2 regions of the Leifsonia sp. genome follow, and region 2 is predicted to be linked to the other one. Evidence: predicted binding sites of a transcription regulator. Region 2 holds the regulator's gene; the other holds the start of a gene.
What was found. The regulator HspR, encoded in region 2, represses chaperone genes until heat shock. The targets are predictions, from matches to a motif close to AAGTTGAGTCNNNNNGACTCAACTT.

Region 1 (5,787 bases), on a different contig from region 2:
AACGCCTGCCGCACCATCTGCAGCACGGCCTCCTCGCGCTCGGTCTCGTTCAGCGTCGGGTCCACCAGGTACTGGCTGCCCAGGTTGGAGGTGAGGATGAGGATCGCGTTGCGGAAGTCGACCGTGCGGCCCTGGCCGTCGGTGAGCCGGCCGTCGTCGAGCACCTGCAGCAGCACGTCGAACACCTCGGGGTGCGCCTTCTCCACCTCGTCCAGCAGGATCACCGAGTACGGGCGACGGCGCACGGCTTCGGTCAGCTGACCGCCCTGCTCGTAACCGACATACCCGGGAGGCGCGCCGACCAGGCGCGAGACGGAGAACTTCTCCCCGTACTCGCTCATGTCGATGCGCACCATCGCCTTCTCGTCGTCGAACAGGAAGGCGGCGAGCGCCTTCGCCAGCTCCGTCTTGCCGACACCGGTCGGACCGAGGAACAGGAACGAGCCGGTCGGGCGTCCGGGGTCGGAGATCCCGGCGCGCGTGCGGCGCACCGCGTCGGCGACCGCCTGCACGGCCTTCTTCTGACCGATGATGCGGCGGCCGAGCTCGTGCTCCAGGTGCAGCAGCTTCTCGGTCTCGCCCTGCGTGAGCCGGTCGACCGGGATACCCGTCCAGGCGGCGACCACGGCGGCGATGTCGTCGGCGGTGACCTGCTCGTTCACCATGCGCGGGTGGTCGGGGTGCTGCTCGGCACGCTCGGCCTCCGCGAGCTCGCGCTCGATGTTCGGGATGGTCTCGTACTCGATGCGGGACGCCTCCTGGTAGCGGCCGTCGCGCAGCGCCAGGTCGCGCTGGGTCTTGGCCTCGTCCAGCTGCGAGCGCAGCTCGCCGACGCGGTTCAGCGACGCCTTCTCGGCGCGCCAGCGCTCCTGCAGCTGTTCGAGCTCGTCCTCCTGCTCGCGCAGCCGCTGCCGCAGCTGCTCCAGGCGCTCCTTGCTGGCGTCGTCCTTCTCCTTCTTGAGGGCGAACTCCTCCAGCTTCATCCGCTCCACCTGGCGCTGCAGGGTGTCGATCTCGACCGGGGCGGAGTCGATCTCCATCTTGAGCCGGCTGGCCGCCTCGTCGATCAGGTCGATCGCCTTGTCCGGCAGCTGCCGCGCGGTGATGTAGCGGTTGGAGAGCGAGGCCGCCGCGACCAGGGCGGAGTCCTCGATGGTCACGCCGTGGTGCGCCTCGTAGCGACCCTTGAGCCCGCGCAGGATGGCGACGGTGTCCTCCACGCTCGGCTCGCCGACGTACACCTGCTGGAAGCGCCGCTCGAGCGCGGCGTCCTTCTCGATGAACTCGCGGTACTCGTTGAGCGTGGTCGCGCCGATGAGGCGCAGCTCGCCGCGCGCGAGCATCGGCTTCAGCATGTTGGAGGCCGCGACCGACCCCTCGCCGCCGCCCGCGCCCATGAGGATGTGCAGCTCGTCGACGAAGGTGATGATCTGGCCCTCGGCGTCGTTGATCTCCTTGAGGACGGCCTTCAGCCGCTCCTCGAACTGGCCGCGGTACATCGCGCCGGCCACGAGGGCGGACAGGTCGAGCGAGACCAGCTGCTTGCCCTTGAGCGAGTCGGCGACGTCCCCCGCGACGATGCGCTGGGCGAGGCCCTCGACGACGGCCGTCTTGCCGACGCCGGGCTCGCCGATGAGCACCGGGTTGTTCTTGGTCCTGCGGGTGAGCACCTGGCTGACGCGCCGGATCTCGGCGTCCCGCCCGATGACCGGGTCGAGCTTGCCGCTCTTGGCGATCTCCGTGAGGTTCACGCCGTACTGTTCGAGCGCGCTCTTGGCTTCCTCCTGAGTGGAGGGCGCGCCCTGCATGTTCGCCATACTCTGAAGTCCTTTCCACGTCTTCCGACAGAGTTGAGTCTACTTAGCTCAACTTTGCTCGCGCGACGGGTATTCCAGGGCTCAGGCTACCCGCGACGCCGGGCCCGCGGGAGGCCCGGCGGCTCCCGGGACCGGCGCCCCGCGGTACCCTGAACCCCATGGTCGACCCGATGGACGTCCACGTCGTGCTGCTGGACAGCGCGACCGCCGCCGCCCTCTCGCAGATCCTGCCGCTGCTGCTGCTGACCCTGATGGTCGAGTTCCGGCGGGTGGAGCTGCACCGGCGCGGGCGCATCCGGGTCACCCGCACGCTGCTCGGACTGTTCTTCCTGGTGTTCGGCGTCATCGAGACGGTGCTGGTGCTCTCGATCGACGGGACGCTCATCCCGTTCGCGTGGAGCGACCTGGCCGCCGCGCTCGTGATCTTCGGCCTGCTCGGCGTGCTGTTCGCGCTCTCGCTGCTGGACGCGCCCGGCGCCAAGAAGCGCAGGCACGACGAGCGCTGAGCGGCCTCACTCCCTCCGGCTGAGCCGCGCCAGCCGCTCGTTGTACGCGCGCAGCTCGGCGTCGCCGTCGCGCTCCGCCTGGCGGTCGAGGCGGCGGGCGGCGCGCTCGTCCGAGGACACCCAGCGCGCCACAACGAGCAGCGCCACCAGCACCATCGGCAGCTCGGACGCACCCCAGGCGACACCGCCGCCGACGTGCTGGTCGGCGAGCAGCGCGGCGTCGTCCGTCTGCCCGAGCGCGTGGTACCAGTCGGCCGCGAGCACGCAGCCGCTCTCCATCAGTGCGACCCCGAAGAACGCGTGGAAGGCCAGGGTGGCCAGCATCACGATGAACAGGATCGGGTAGGCGGGACGCGGCGGCCCGGGATCGATCCCGATGAACACCCAGAAGAACAGGTAGCCGCTCAGCAGGAAGTGCACGCACATCAGCACGTGCCACTGGTGGCTGAACATCGCGGACTGGAACGCCGGCGTGAAGTAGAACACCACGAGGCTGCCCGCGAAGATCACCCCCGCGACGACCGGACGGGACAGGAACCGCAGATAGCCGGAGTGGGTGAGCAGCAGCAGCCACTCCCGCACTCCCATGCTGCCGTCGTGCCGGGCGGGCAGCACGCGCAGCGCGAGCAGCACGGGACCGCCGAGCACGAACAGGGGAGGCGCGAGCATCATCAGGCCCATGTGCTGCACCATGTGGGTGCTGAAGTGCACGAGCCCGTACACGGCGGCGCCCCCGCTGGTCAGCCAGACCAGTGCGACGCAGCCCGCGAGCCACGCGATCAGGCGGTGCACCGGCCACGGGTCGCCTCGCCGGCGCAGCCGGACGAACGCCCAGACGTACAGCCCGGCGAGCACCGCGGCGAGCGCGAGCCACACCCAGTCGATGTGGGACACCGTCAGTATCCGCTCCACCGTCACCGGCGGCGGGTACGGGAAGCCGAGCAGGCCCTCGCGCGCCTCGTCGCCGGTGAGCGGCTGCTGCGAGACGGGAGGCGCGCTGCGGGACAGCCCGACCGAGACGCCGACCGCCAGCGCCATGAACACGATCTCGGCGGTCGCGAACGCGGCGAACGCCCTCCGGTCGGCGGGGTCGCGCCGCAGTCGCGGGATCACGCGCCTGCGCTGCAGCGCCCCGGCGATCCCGAGCAGCACCAGCACGGCGGCCTTGACCAGGATGAGGATGCCGTACGGCTTCAGCAGGTCGGAGGGGGAGGCCAGCCGCAGGGACGCGTTCACGACACCCGAGAACGCGACCGCCGCGAACGCCCAGCCGGCGAGCGTCGAGTAGCGCGCGACGGCGGCGGGGAAGCCCCGCTTCATGGTCGTCCGCAGCAGCAGCAGGGCGAGCAGGCCGCCCGCCCACAGGGTCACGCCGACCAGGTGGACCGCGAGGCTGTTGACCGCGTTCGCGTGCTCCGAGGAGCCCGCGGCGTGCCCGGAGAGCGCGAGCGGCAGCAGCGCGAACACGGCGAAGCCGAACGCGACGCCCGCGGTGGTGATCCGGTGGGCGAGCGCCGCGACCACGGCCGCGACGAGCACCGCGACGGCGGAGACGACGAGCGACTGACCGAGCTCGACGCCGAACAGGAACGTGCCGAGCGTCGGCCAGAACAGCGCGTCCGCCGGCTGCACGCCCGAGACGCTCACCCCGGTGAGCAGGAGCACGGCCAGCGCGCACGCGAACCAGGCGGCACCCGCCCAGCCCGCCCACCGCGTCGCCCGGGACTGCGCCCAGCCGAGCATCCCCGGCCGCTTCGTCTGCCCCGGCGCGAGGAACGCGGCGACCGCCAGGAAGCCGACGGTCGCCGTCGCCGCGATGTCGTGCAGGGTGCGCGCCACCGGCAGGCCGTACGTCACGAGGTCGCCCGGGTCCAGTAGGGCGGTCCCGGTGAGGAAGGCACCGGAGAACACCATCGCCAGCAGCGCGGCGGCGACGGCGAGCGGCACGCACAGCAGCACCAGCAGCGCCGGAACGCTCACCGGGGGCAGCCGCAGCTCCTGCTCGCGGAACGCCGCCTCACCGGGGGCGCCCGCGTCGTTCGGGTCGACCCGGGTGCCGCCGGTGCGGGCGCTCATTCGTCGTCCTCCTCACGGGACGGCTCCCGGGCGGGCCTGCCGGACGGGGCGCTTCTGCGCGACCGGCGCGCGGTGAGCACCACCACCAGCACGCCGACGGCGGCGAGCACGACGATCCCGACGGCGATCCCGATCACGAGCCCCACGGCGTCGTCCTGCTTCGCCGCGGCCGGAGCGGGCGTCGAGGTGCCGGCCGCCGCCGGCTGTTCCCTCGCCGCCCCGCAGCCGGGACGGTCGGGGCTGCCCTCGCTGCGGGCGGCGCCGGCCGGTGCGCGGTAGTCGAAGACCAGCGAGTCGGACACGGTGTGCCCGTCCGCGGACACGATCTGCCACTCCACCGTGTAGCGGCCGTCCTGGCCGAGCGCGACCGGGGCGGAGACGGTGCGATCGGCGATGCTCGCGCATCCCGTCTCGAAGTGCCGGCCGTTCGCGGCGGTCACCTGGACGAGCGCCGACGAGCCGTCGCCGCTCAGGTCCAGGACGCGATCGTTGAAGGTCAGGCTGACGCGGTCGAGGGGGACGGTCTGCACCGAGCCCGCGGCGGGCGAGCTCTCCACGAGGTAGTCGTGGGCGCTCGCCGCGACCGCGGGTGCGAACGCCAGCGCTGCCGCCGCGATCGCACCCGCGGCCGCAGCGGCCGCCGTCCTCCACGACCGCGCGGGACGGGCGTCCCGCGCGGCCGCGCTCACTTGCCCGCGCCCTGCGCCGGGCGCCCGCGCCGGGTCGCGGCGAACACCGCGACCACGAGTGCGATCGCGCCGAGCGCCAGCCCGCCGATGCCCAGGCCGATCGCGGCGGCAGCGGCAGCCGGGGAGGCGGATGCCGGTGCCGGCTCTGCGCCGGGCGTCGCGGCGACGCTCGGCACGGCGGAGTCCTCCCCCGCCGGCGGGGCCTCGGTGATGTAGACCGTCGGCGCCGGGTGCTCCGGCTCCGCGCCGGACGCCGGGGTCTTCTGGTCCCAGTCGACGACGGTGCCGTCCGAGTAGTACTGGTGGGTCGGCAGCAGGATGCTCCCGGTGTCCGGCATCGCGCCGGCAGAGATGACGAACTGCTGGAACTGGCCCGGCGCGATCTGCACGCCGGAGCCGGCGGTCCAGACCACCTTCACCGGCGCCTCCGTGATGGTGCCGGTGTCCGTCTTCACCGGCTTCGGCAGCGTCTCGGAGACGACCTGCGTCGTCCAGCCGGCGACCGGCTGGTACGAGACCGAGGTGAGCGGCGTGTCGGTGGGCAGGTCCACCTCCAGCTTGACCGTTCCGGCCTTCGCCGACTCGTTGGGGACCTTGAAGGTCAGGGTGGAGTAGCCGCCGACGGAGGCCTGGTCGGGGTCGACGTGCACGTGGGCGCTCGCCGCCAGCGGGGCGGCGAGGGCGAGCGCGACGGCCGCG
Region 2 (12,009 bases):
AGCGGGAAGGACTGCTTCGGCGGGTTCAGGAACGCCATGAAGGGATCGGTGCCCTCGGGGAAGAACAGCCCGTCGCTCTTCAGCTCGCCATCCACCTCGAAGCGGAACAGGCCGAGACCGGCGAAGCCGACGGCGTACTCGCCGTCCTCCGGCGCGGTGAACGTGCCCGTCACCTCGATCACGGCGGTCGAGCCGAGCACCGGGTCACCGAGCCAGGCGAGCCGGCCGCCCATCCGGTGCTCGTCGAGCAGGATGCCGCCCTCGGCGTCGAGGAAGCGCACGTGCACGCCGCCCTCGCCGGTCGCCGGGTCGGTCGAGACCCGTGCGTCGAGCGGCAGGACGGACTCGGACGAGCGCACCCCGGGCGCGAACCGGACGTTCTGCGCGCCGAACACGTCGGCGATGCCGTCGAGCGGGGTCACCACGTGCTGCGGGAACACGGTCGCGGAGCCGCCGCCCTGGCTGCGCGCGACGCGGGCGTGCTGGCCGAGCACCGCGACGGTCGTCCCGTCTGCCGCGACGGGAAGCAGGCCGCCCTCGTTGCGCACCAGCACCATCCCGTCTGCGGCGGCCTCGCGCAGCAGGGCGTCGATGCGCTCCTGCGGCCACGGCTCGGCGAGCGGCGTCGCGGCCTCCACGCCGTCGAGCGCGCCGAGCCGGCCGGCGAGCCGCAGGATGCGGCGCACCTTCTCGTCCACGTGCGCCTCGTCCACCTGGCCGGCGCGGACCGCCTCGACGAGCGCCGCGCCCCAGACGCCCTGCGGGCCGGGCATCGCCAGGTCCTGCGCCGAGCGCGCCGCGGCGACGGTGTCCCGGACGCCGCCCCAGTCGGAGACGACGACGCCGTCGAAGCCCCACTCGTCCTTCAGCGGCGAGCGCAGCAGGTCGTTCTCCGTCATCGTGACGCCGTTGACCGAGTTGTAGGAGGACATCACCAGCCACGCGCCGCCCTCGACCACCATCCGCTCGAACGGCGCGAGGTAGACCTCGCGGAGCGTGCGCTCGTCCACGTGCACGTCGACCGTCATGCGGTCGGTCTCGCTGTCGTTGGCGACGTAGTGCTTGGGGGTCGCGGCGACGCCGCAGGACTGGACGCCTTTCACGAATGCGGTCCCGACGACGCCCGAGAGCCACGGGTCCTCGCTGTACGCCTCGAAGTGCCGGCCGCCGCGCGGCGAGCGCTGGATGTTGACGGTCGGCCCCAGCGCGACGCCGACGCCCTTGCGGCGCGCCTCCGCGGCGATCAGCTGCCCGAGCCGGTGGACGCGGTCGACGTCCCAGGATGCGGCGAGCGCCGTCGGCGACGGGAGGTTCGCCGACGCGTCGCGCTCGTCCCAGAGCTGCCCGCGGATGCCGGCGGGGCCGTCGGAGACGACGATCGTGCCGAGGCCGACCTGCGGCTCCTCGTGCAGCGTCCAGAACGAGGCGCCGGTGAGCAGCCGGACCTTCTGCTCCAGCGAGAGCGCGTCGAGGAGTCCGTCGAGGAACTGCTCGGTCGTCGTGGTGTCGGTCATGGTGCGATTCTCCTAGCGGACGGACTTGATCGGCAGCACGGCGAACGCGCCGACGATGGCGATGACGATGCCGATGGGGAACAGGGGCGTGTACGCGCCGCCGAAGGCGACGACGATCAGGCCGGCGATGCCGGGGGCGAGCGTCTGCGGCAGGGTCGCCGCGATGTTGAGCACGCCGAGGTCCTTGGCGAAGTCGTCCTTGGACGGGAGCACCTCGCTCATCAGCGCGGTGTCCACCGACTGGTAGGCGCCGAAGCCGAGCCCGGCGACGAACGAGAAGATCAGCATCCCGGTCACCGTCGGCATCACGAGCGGGAACACCAGCGAGATCGCGAGGACGATGCCGGCCACGATGACGACGATCTTGCGGCGGCCGAGCTTGTCGGAGAGCGGCCCGCCGATCAGGGTCGAGATGAGCGTCCCGGCGAGCGAGAGGATGCCGAGCAGCGGCACGAGCGCGACCGCCTTGTCCCCCAGGCCGATGTAGTCCTGCAGGATGTAGAGCTGGTAGCCGGTGACCATGAAGTAGCCGGCGAACAGCAGCAGGCGGCCGGTGAAGCCCCAGAAGAAGTCGGGGTGCTTGACCGGGCTGACCCAGAACGTCTTGAGGAACGCGACGACGTCGAACGACGGCTTGGGCTCGCCCTTGTTGGAGCGGTCGGGGTTGAGCACGACGAAGAGCACGAGCACCACGAGCGCGACGCCGGCGAAGACCAGGTAGCCGGCGGGGATGGCGGTCGCGAAGGCGGCGCCGGCGATCTGGCCGCCGAGCGCTCCGAGCATCAGGCCGAGGCCGCTCAGGGCCGAGAAGGTGCCGCGCACGGCGCTCGGGACGCGGTCGGGGAGGATGGCGCTCAGCGGTCCCTGCGCGAAGTTGTACGCGATCTGCACGATGACCCACGCGATGCCGACCTGGACGAGCGTGTTGCCGAGGCCCATCCCGATGAGGGCGAGGCCGCCGATGAGCACGCCGCCGACCATCCACGGCGCCCGGCGCCCGAAGCGGCTGCGCGTGCGATCGGAGACGGTGCCGGCGATCGGCTGGGCGATCATGGCGGCGAACGCGCCGGTCGTCGCGATCACGGCGAGGGCGCCCGCCTTGGCGGTCGGGTCGTCGCCGACGATGCCCTGCACCTGCAGGGGGAGCAGGATGCCGGGGACGGCGCCCCAGATGCCGAAGATGGCGAGGTTGGCGACGCTCATCGAGAGCATCAGCTTCAGGAGCCGGCCGCGCACCTTGGCCTTCTGCCCCGGCTGCGCGGAGACGGCGGAGGTGGGTGCGGCGGAGAACGGCGAGTCCGCGGTGGTCAGGGTGGAGCCCAGTGCCGCGCTGTCGGGGACGCCCGACAGGTTGGAGGGGAGCGTGGGCTGGACGGGCCGGGGGCCCTCGGGGAAGTCGTCAGACGGCGTTGTCACGGGTTCAGTCCTTTCGAGCAGGCGTCGTTGCGTGCTAACACGCGTAACCATACGGGGCCTGTCCGGCAAATACAAGCTATTGCTCGGTTTTTGGTTACACGAGTTAGCAGCCGGCCTCGGCAGACCTAGACTGAGAGCACCATGTTCACGCCCCAGGTCGTCAAGGCCCCGACCAGCGCCGATGTCGCGCTCGCGGCCGGGGTCTCCCGCGCGACGGTCTCGTTCGTGCTGAACGACAAGCCGAACTCGCGCGTCTCCGACGACACCAGGAACCGCGTCCTGGAGGCGGCCCGGCTGCTCGGCTACACGCCGAACACCGCTGCGCGCTCGCTGGCCAGCGGCGAGGCCGTCGCCGGGCTGCTGCACGCCGCCTCCGCCGCGGACCACGGCGCGACCGTGGAGCGCACGTTCGAGCTGCTCCTGAGCCGCACGGTGGACGACGGCATCGACGCCCTCCGGCACGCCGACACCACGGTCGCCGGGGCGGAGGCCGGGCAGCTCTGGGCGAAGCTGCGGCCGGAGGCCGTGCTCGCCGAGGCGGAACGCTGCGACGCCGAGGCGATGGAGGTGCTGCGGCTCGCCGGGGTCAGGGCCCTCATCGTGCACGGCGCGGAACCGGTCGACTACGCGCCGTCGCTCGTCATCCCGCAGCGGCCGTTCGGCCGGGTGGCGATGGAGTCGCTGCTCGCGCTCGGGCACCGCCGGATCGCCGTGCTCGTGCCCTCCGGCCCGTCGGCCGCCGCGCGCGACCGGCTCGCCGGAGCCGAAGAGGCGGCCAGGGGATCCGGCGCGACGGTGACGGTCGTCCACGGCGGCACGACGGCCACGGCGCTGCGCGACTGGGCGCACGGCCTCCGCTACGACCCCGCGGCGCCGACCGCCGTGCTCGCCACCGACGACCGCCTGGCGATGGCGGCGATCCGGGCGCTCGCCGACGCGGGGGTGCGCGTGGCGGGCGACATCTCGGTCATCGGCGCGGACGACATCCCCGCCGGGGCCGAGTACCTGCCCCGCCTGAGCACGGTGACCTTCGACGCCGACGCGCTCGCGACCGAGCTCGCGGACGCGTACGCGCGGATGCGCGCCGGCGAGCGCGTCGAACGCGTGGACGCTCCCCCGGTGCGCGCCATCCTGCGCGAGTCGACGGCCGCGGCGCCCGCCCCCGCCTAGCCTCGACGCTCCCTGAACGCCTTCGCTGGCAGCGGCCCGCTTTCGCGAGCGAATCCGCAGGTCCCCGACCATAGTCTGGCTCGGTGCCCACCATCGCCTGGCTCTGCCTGACCCTCGCAGCGCTCGCCGCGCTCCCCGCCGTGCGCTTCGCGGGACGCGCCTGGCGCCTGCGCGCGACTCCGACGGTGCTCACGATCGTCACCGTCCAGGTCGCCGCGCTCGCCGGCGTCCTGCTCTGGGCGCAGTTCGCGCCACGACCCGACCTCGCCGGCGGCGGCTGGTGGGCGATCGGGCTCGCCGCCGTGACGATCCCGCTCGCCATCGGCGACGCCATCCAGTCCCGGGGCGCGATGCGGGTCGTCTCCGCGGTGCTGACTGCGGCGATGGTCGTCGTCACGGTCGGGGTCGGCGTCGTCGTACTCCGGCCGACACTCAGCACGGTCACGGTCGCCGGTCAGACGATCCCGCTCACCGCGCAGAACCTGCGCGACGGCGCCCAGCTCACCGTGGACATCCCGCCGACGGCATCGCGGTTCTCCGCCCGGCCCGCCAAGCTGTTCGTCCCGCCCGGCTGGCTGCGCCACCCGTCCGGGACGCGCCCGATCGTGACCATGATGATGGGCCAGCCCGGCAGCCCACGGCTCGGGCCCACCGTCGACGCCCTGCACAGCCTCGGCCAGCAGAAGCTGGACGACGCGCCGTTCATCCTCGACGTCGACCAGCTCGGCGGCAGCCTGAAGAACCCGCCGTGCGCGAACTCCAGCGCGGGGCAGGTCGAGACCTACCTGGCCAGGGACGTGCCCGCGTGGATCCGCTCCAACCTGCCCGTGAGCAGCAACCGACTCGACTGGGGACTCGCGGGGTACTCCCACGGCGGTGAGTGCGCCGCCTACCTCGGCGCCGCGTACCCGGCGATCTGGTCGAAGATCGTGTCCGTCGGCGGCCCGGACAAGCCGGGCGAGCACAAGTGGCGGACCCTGACCCTCGCCCGGTACTGGCACGGAAACCTCGCCGCGTACGAGAAGACCTGGCCAGCCAAGGTGATGGCGGCGACCAGCTACGCGGGGAAGCCCATGACCGCCGTCTTCATCGCCGGCATGCTCGACCGTTACTACACGCCGCAGGTCGAGACCAACGCGATGGCGGCGGAGAAGGCCGGCTGGACGGTCACCTTCTGGCGGGTGCCCGGCGCGGAGCACACCAGGGCGCTGGTGCCGGGTCTGGCCAGCGCGTACGACCAGTTCATCCCGCAGTGGCTCGGCTCCGGCGCCATCGTCAGCGCTCCTGGCCGGGTGCTGTGCACACCGGATCAGACGCCGCGCGACTGCGGCGTGAAACAGGCGGTGGCCGTTGTCGGCACAGCGACCATCGTCGACCTGTCCGTCCTCGCCGTGTTCCTCGGCGCCCGGCTGGTGCTGCTCCTCGTCCGCCGCCCGCGCTCGACCCGCGACCTGCCCGAACTCGGCTGAGCCAGCGGCCCGCGGACCGGCGCCGCGCTCAGGCGGCGACCGCCTCCCGTGCCGCGCTGAACGCGTCGACGCAGCGGCGGATCTCCTCGTCCGTGTGCGCGGCGGAGAGCTGCACGCGGATGCGCGCCTTGCCGCGCGGAACGACCGGGAAGGAGAACGCGGTCACGTAGACGCCGTGCTTCTGCATCTCGTCGGCGATGCGGGCGGTGAGCGCCGCGTCCCCGAACATCACAGGGACGATGGGATGCTCGCCCGGCAGCAGGTCGAAGCCCGCCTCCGTCATGAGCGACCGGAACAGGGCCGCGTTGGCGACGAGCCGCTCGCGCAGGTCGTCGGAGCGCTCCAGCAGGTCGAGCGCCGCGAGCGTCCCCGCGACGATCGACGGCGCGAGGGTGTTCGAGAACAGGTACGGGCGCGAGCGCTGGCGCAGCAGGTCCACGATCTCGCGGCGCGACGACACGTAGCCGCCGGAGGCTCCGCCGAGGGCCTTGCCGAACGTTCCCGTGTAGATGTCGACGCGGTCGGCGACACCGCAGAACTCCGGTGTGCCGCGGCCGTGCTCGCCGACGAAGCCGACGGCGTGCGAGTCGTCGACGAACACCAGCGCGCCGAACTCGTCGGCGAGGTCGCAGATCTCCCGCAGCGGCGCGATGTAGCCGTCCATCGAGAACACGCCGTCCGTGACGATCACGGTGAACCGCGCGCCCGCCTCCTTCGCCGCGGTCAGCTGCGCGCGCAGGTCGGCCATGTCCCGGTTCTTGTAGCGGTAGCGCTGCGCCTTGGAGAGCCGGATGCCGTCGATGATCGAGGCGTGGTTGAGCTCGTCGGAGACGATCGCGTCCTCCGCCGAGAACAGCGTCTCGAACACGCCGCCGTTGGCGTCGAAGCACGACGAGAACAGGATGGTCGCCTCGGTGCCGAGGAAGCCGGAGACCCGGCGCTCCAGCTCGAGGTGCTGCTCCTGGGTGCCGCAGATGAAGCGCACGCTGGCCAGCCCGTAGCCCCAGTCGTCGAGCGCGGCCTTCGCCGCGTCGCGCAGGGCGGGGTGGTCGGCGAGGCCGAGGGAGTTGTTGGCGCAGAAGTTGAGCACCTCGGCGCCGTCCGCCGTGATCAGCGCGGCCTGCGGACCGTGGATGCTGCGCTCGCGCTTGGTGAGCCCCGCCTCCTCGATCTCCGCCAGCTGCACAGCGAGGTGGTCGCGAAACGTCCCGTACATCAGAGCTCCGTCCAGTCGAGGATGACCTTGCCGCCGCCGGCGGATGCCGCCGCGGCGAACCCCTTCTCCCAGTCGCGGGCGGGGAAGCGGTCGGACACGATCGAGGCGATGCTGTCGTGCAGCGCCTTCGAGGTCTGCAGCATGGCGCCCATCGCGTTCCAGGTCTCGAACATCTCGCGGCCGTAGATGCCCTTCAGCGTGAGCATGTGCGTGACGACGATGCCCCAGTCGATGGCGATCTTCGTGCTCGGCAGCCCCAGCATCGCGATCCGGCCGCCGTGGTTCATGTTCTCGATCATCGAGGGCAGCGCGGCCGGCGCGCCGCTCATCTCGAAGCCGACGTCGAAGCCCTCGCGCATCCCGAGCGCCTGCTGCGCCTCGCGGATGTCGTGCGTCGACACGTCCACGGTGAAGTCGGCGCCCATCCCGCGGGCGAGCTCCAGCCGCTGCGCGCTGATGTCGGTGCCGACGATGAAGCGCGCGCCGACGTGCCGCGCGACCGCGATGGCCATCAGGCCGATCGGGCCGCAGCCGGTCACCAGCACGTCCTCCCCGACGACGGGGAAGGCGAGCGCGGTGTGCACGGCGTTCCCGAGCGGGTCGAAGATCGCGCCGACCTCCGGCTCGATGGAGGTGTGGTGCACCCAGACGTTCGTCGCGGGCAGCACGAGGTACTCGGCGAATGCGCCGTCCCGCTGCACGCCGACGCCCTTGGTCCTGATGCACATCTGGCGGCGCCCGGCGCGGCAGTTGCGGCAGGTGCCGCACACGATGTGCCCCTCGCCGGAGACGCGGTCGCCGACCTCGACGTCGTGCACGAGCGGCCCGACCTCGACGACCTCGCCGAAGAACTCGTGACCGGGGACGAGCGGGGCGTTCACGGCGGACGCGGCCCAGTCGTCCCAGCGCAGGATGTGCAGGTCGGTTCCGCAGATCCCCGTGCGCAGCACCCGGATCTTCACGTCCTCAGGGCCGATCTCCGGCTCGGGGACATCGACCAGGGACAGGCCGGGACCGGCCTCGCTCTTGTACAGGGCTCTCATTCCGCCATCCTCGTGGGACTCGAATCGTGCATCGTCGCCGGCCGTCACCTGCGCCTCGTGAGCACGGCGGCCGGGCACAACTCTACCCGCGCGGGTGGGCGTTGTTACGACGCCAGCGCGTCGATCACGGCCGTCGCCACCGCCTCGCTCGACTGCGGGTTCTGGCCGCTGATGAGGTTGCGGTCGCGCACCACGTGGGACGCCCACGGCGCACCGTCCTCCACGAGCGCGCCGCGCTCCCTGAGGGTGCTCGCGACGAGCCACGGCGTGTTCTCGCCCAGGCCGCCTGTCAGCTCCTCCTCGTCGCTGAACACCGTCAGCCGGCGCCCGGCGAAGGCGAAGGAACCGTCGGCACGGACCGCGCTGAGCAGTCCGGCCGGACCGTGGCAGAACGGGGCGATCAGCCCGCCCGCCGCGTCGGTCGCGATCAGGATCGCGCCCAGCTGCGGGTCGTGAGCGAGGTCGGCCATCGGGCCGTGACCGCCGGGGAGCACCACGGCGGCGTACGCGCCGGCGTCGATCGCGTCCAGCGCGGCCGGCCGGCGCAGCTCGTCCTCGATCGAGGCCAGGTACGCGCGGAGGTCCTCGACCTTCGCCGCGTCGCCGACGGTCGCGACGTCGAGCGACCCGGGATCGACGGTGGGGACGCGACCGCCGGGGGTCGCGATGGTGACGCTGTGGCCAGCGGCGACGAGGTCGCGATGGGCGACCACGAGCTCCTCCGCCCAGAAGCCGGTCGGGTGCTCCGATCCGTCGGCGAGGGTGAGGGAGTCGGCCGCGGTCACGACCATGAGGATGTTCGACATCGGTGAGTCCTTTCGACGCCGTCCATCGTCGCGTTCCGCTGCACGCCGGGGTCATCGGCGATCCGATGGACGCCATCGGCGCATCGGGGGCGCCGGGGAACCGGGGCGTCAGCGGATGAGGCGCCGGAGCTCGGAGGAGACGGCGGCGATCGCGGGGTTGCTCTCCGCCTCCCGCCCGCGCGTCGCGAGGTAGAGCGTGTTCAGCGGCGCGACCTCGGGTTCGTCGATGGTGACGAGCGCGCCGGCCTCGAGCGCGTCGCCGACCAGGTAGCCGGGCAGGACGGACATGCCGATGCCCGTCAGCAGCGCGTCCCGGATGCCGCGGAGGTCTGGCACGATCGCGATCGTCCGCAATCCTGTTGGCGGCCTGCCGAAGACGCTGCGCCAGTAGCGCCGCACGATGGGCAGCTCCTCCGCGTACGCGACGAGCGGGATGCTCTCCAGCGCTTCGCCACGCCACCGCGGGGCGGCGACGAGCACGAACTCCTCGTCATAGAAGGGCACGGCCGCGATCCCGCGGCGACGCGGCGGCACCGCGCTGACGACCACGTCCACGGCGCCCGCCGACAGGCTCTCCAGCAGGTCGTCGGCCAGCCCGAACACGAGCCGGATCGGTGCGTCCACCGCGGCGGTCAGCTGGGCGAGGTGCGGGACGACCCTGACCGAGAGGATCTCCGCCGCTCCGCCGACGTGGATGGTGCGGGACGCGGTCGCGGAGCGTCCGGCGAGCGCTGCGGCGTCCTCCAGGGCGTCCACGTGGTCGGCGACCCGCCGGGAGAGCTCGACGCCCTTCGCGGTGGGCGTCACGCCAGAGCGGTCGCGCTCGAACAGGCGGACGCCGAGCGCCGCCTCGAGCGCGTCGATGTGCGCGGACACCGTCGCCTGCGAGACGCCGAGAAGCCGGGCCGCCCTGGTGAGCGATCCGGCCCGGACGACGGTCACGAAGGTGCGCAGCTGGTCGAGGCTGGGGCTCGGCATAGGGTCACTGTAGCGATCCCGGTCTGCCGAGGCGGCCGTTCAGCGCTAGAGTCCGAGCATGAAGCGCGCGCTCATCGTCATCGACGTGCAGAACGAGTACGTCACCGGCAACCTGAAGATCTGCCACCCCGATCTGTTCACGTCCATCCCGAACATCGAGGTCGCCTGCGACGCCGCGGCCGACCACGGCGTCCCGCTGGTGCTCGTCCAGCACATCGAGGACGAGGGCGCCCCGGTGTTCGCCCGCGGCTCGGAGGGCGCCGCGCTGCACGCGTCCGTCGCCGACCGCGAGCCGGCGCTGCTGGTGACCAAGTCCGAGGTGTCGTCGTTCGCCGGCACCGGCCTGGAGGCATGGCTGCGCGAGAACGACATCGACACCGTGACGATCGCCGGGTACATGACCCAGCACTGCTGCGCGGGGACGGCGCGGGACGCGGCGGAGCTCGGCTTCGCCGTCGAGTTCCTGTCGGACGCGACCGGGACGCTGGACCTCGTGAACGAGGCGGGGTCGATCTCGGCGGACGCCCTGCACATCAGCGTGCTCGTGACCATGCAGTCCGAGTTCGCGGCGGTCGCGACGACCGAGGAGTGGACGCTCGCGGTCGAGGCGGGCGAGGCGCTCCGCGCCTCGAACCTGTGGGACAGCACCCGCCACGGCCGGCACCCGGACAAGCACGCCGAGCTGCACAAGCTGATGCGGGACGTGCGCGCCGGCATCGACCGCGAGATCGCGGCGGGCGAGGCGCACGAGTTCGCCAACACCCTCTACGTCGGCCAGGGCGCCTCCACGTCGCTCTGAGCGGGTCAAGGGCACACGGGGGACGTGACATGCCGCAGGTGCACAGACTGTGCAGCGCGTCGCGTCCCTCGTGTCACCGGGCACACGCCGTGCAGGCGGCGGCGAGCCTCGCGGTCGCGGTCAGCGCTCCAGCGGGCGCCAGACCACGACCTGGTTGCTGCGGCGCACGCGCGTCCCGGCGCGCAGCGAGACCACCTCGCCCTCCGAGCCGGCCGCGAACACGCGGCGGCCGGGGCGGTTGAGCAGCTCGTCGGCGAGCGCGGACTCCAGTTCGCGCACGCGGTCGCGCAGCGCGCGGACGTTGTCCTCCAGCTCCAGGATGCGGCGGATGCCCTCCAGGCTCACGCCCTCCGAGCCGAGCCGCGCGATCTCCTGCAGCTTCTCCACGTCGCGCATCGAGTAGCGGCGCGACTTGCCCGCGGTCCGGCCCGGGCTCACGAGCCCGAGCCGGTCGTACTGGCGGAGGGTCTGCGGGTGCATCCCTGCCAGCTCCGCCGCGATCGAGATCACGAAGACCTGGCTGTTCTCGTCCATCCCCGGCTCCGTCAGCTCCTGGCCTTGGCGAGCAGGTCCTCGCGCGGATTCTCGTCGGGCAGCGCGGCGGCGAACGCCTCCAGCGCTTCCTTCGCCTCACCGGAGAGGTGCGACGGGACGGCGACCTGGACGACGGCGAGCAGGTCGCCGGTGCCCTTGGACGTCTGGACGCCGCGGCCCTTCACGCGCAGCACGCGGCCGCTCGGCGTTCCGGGGGCGACGCGCAGCTTCACCGGGTCGCCGCCCAGCGTCGGCACCTCGATGGTGGCGCCCAGGGCGGCCTCCGCGAAGGTGACGGGGACGGTCACGCGCAGGTTCAGTCCGTCGCGCTCGAACACCGGGTGCTTGCGCACCGAGACGGTGAGCACGATGTCGCCGGCCTCGCCGCCGTCCGGGCTGGGCTGGCCCTTGCCGCGCAGCTTGATCTTCTGGCCGTCGGACACGCCGGCGGGGATCTTCACCTTGATCGGCTTGCCGTCCGAGGCCTGCAGGGTGATCGTCTCGCCCTTGGTCGCCGTCACGAAGTCGATGGTCGTGTGCGCGGTCACGTCGCGGCCGCGCGTCGGGCCGCCGTAGCCGCGGTAGCCGCCGCTCGCGGTCCCGAACCGGCCGTTGCCGAACAGGCCGCCGAGCACGTCGTCGAACCCGCCGCCGCCCTGCTGGAAGGTGTAGCTGCGGGCGCCGCCCGGCGCCCCGCCGCCGAACATGCCCCCGAAGACGTCGTCGAATCCGCCCTGGCCGCTGCTGCCGGGCGAGGTGAATCGCGCCCCGGAGCCCATGGCCCTGATCTGGTCGTACTCCGCGCGCTCCTCGGCGTCGCTGAGGACCGAGTAGGCCTCGCTGATCTCCTTGAACTTCGCCTCCGCGGCGGTGTCGCCGGGGTTGGAGTCCGGGTGGTACTTGCGCGCGAGCTTGCGGTAGGTCTTCTTCAGGTCCGCATCGCTGACGTCCTTGGAGACGCCAAGAACCTTGTAGAAGTCCTTGTCGAACCAGTCCTGGCTTGCCACGGCGCCTCCTCTCTCAGTCTGTGCTGTCGTTCGTTGTCAAAGTCTGCATGTTGTCTC

Region 1: the regulator HspR is predicted to act here: its motif matches at 1,848-1,872, upstream of ACTHMF_RS10680 (ATP-dependent Clp protease ATP-binding subunit).

What each region holds. Positions count from the first base shown of each region.
Region 1 covers NZ_JBQCGZ010000096.1:40,221-46,007, forward strand. Annotated here, with positions in the region: gene ACTHMF_RS10680 (ATP-dependent Clp protease ATP-binding subunit) at 1-1,817, opposite strand, end outside; gene ACTHMF_RS10685 (hypothetical protein) at 1,976-2,323, shown strand; gene ACTHMF_RS10690 (cytochrome c oxidase assembly protein) at 2,330-4,399, opposite strand; gene ACTHMF_RS10695 (copper resistance CopC family protein) at 4,396-5,088, opposite strand; gene ACTHMF_RS10700 (YcnI family copper-binding membrane protein) at 5,085-5,787, opposite strand, start outside.
Region 2 covers NZ_JBQCGZ010000117.1:58-12,066, reverse strand. Annotated here, with positions in the region: gene ACTHMF_RS12670 (glycoside hydrolase family 3 C-terminal domain-containing protein) at 1-1,514, opposite strand, end outside; gene ACTHMF_RS12665 (MFS transporter) at 1,527-2,930, opposite strand; gene ACTHMF_RS12660 (LacI family DNA-binding transcriptional regulator) at 3,072-4,100, shown strand; gene ACTHMF_RS12655 (alpha/beta hydrolase) at 4,184-5,569, shown strand; gene ACTHMF_RS12650 (glycine C-acetyltransferase) at 5,598-6,785, opposite strand; gene tdh (L-threonine 3-dehydrogenase) at 6,785-7,828, opposite strand; gene ACTHMF_RS12640 (type 1 glutamine amidotransferase domain-containing protein) at 7,933-8,634, opposite strand; gene ACTHMF_RS12635 (LysR family transcriptional regulator) at 8,743-9,612, opposite strand; gene ACTHMF_RS12630 (cysteine hydrolase family protein) at 9,671-10,411, shown strand; gene ACTHMF_RS12625 (heat shock protein transcriptional repressor HspR) at 10,532-10,945, opposite strand; gene ACTHMF_RS12620 (DnaJ C-terminal domain-containing protein) at 10,957-11,952, opposite strand.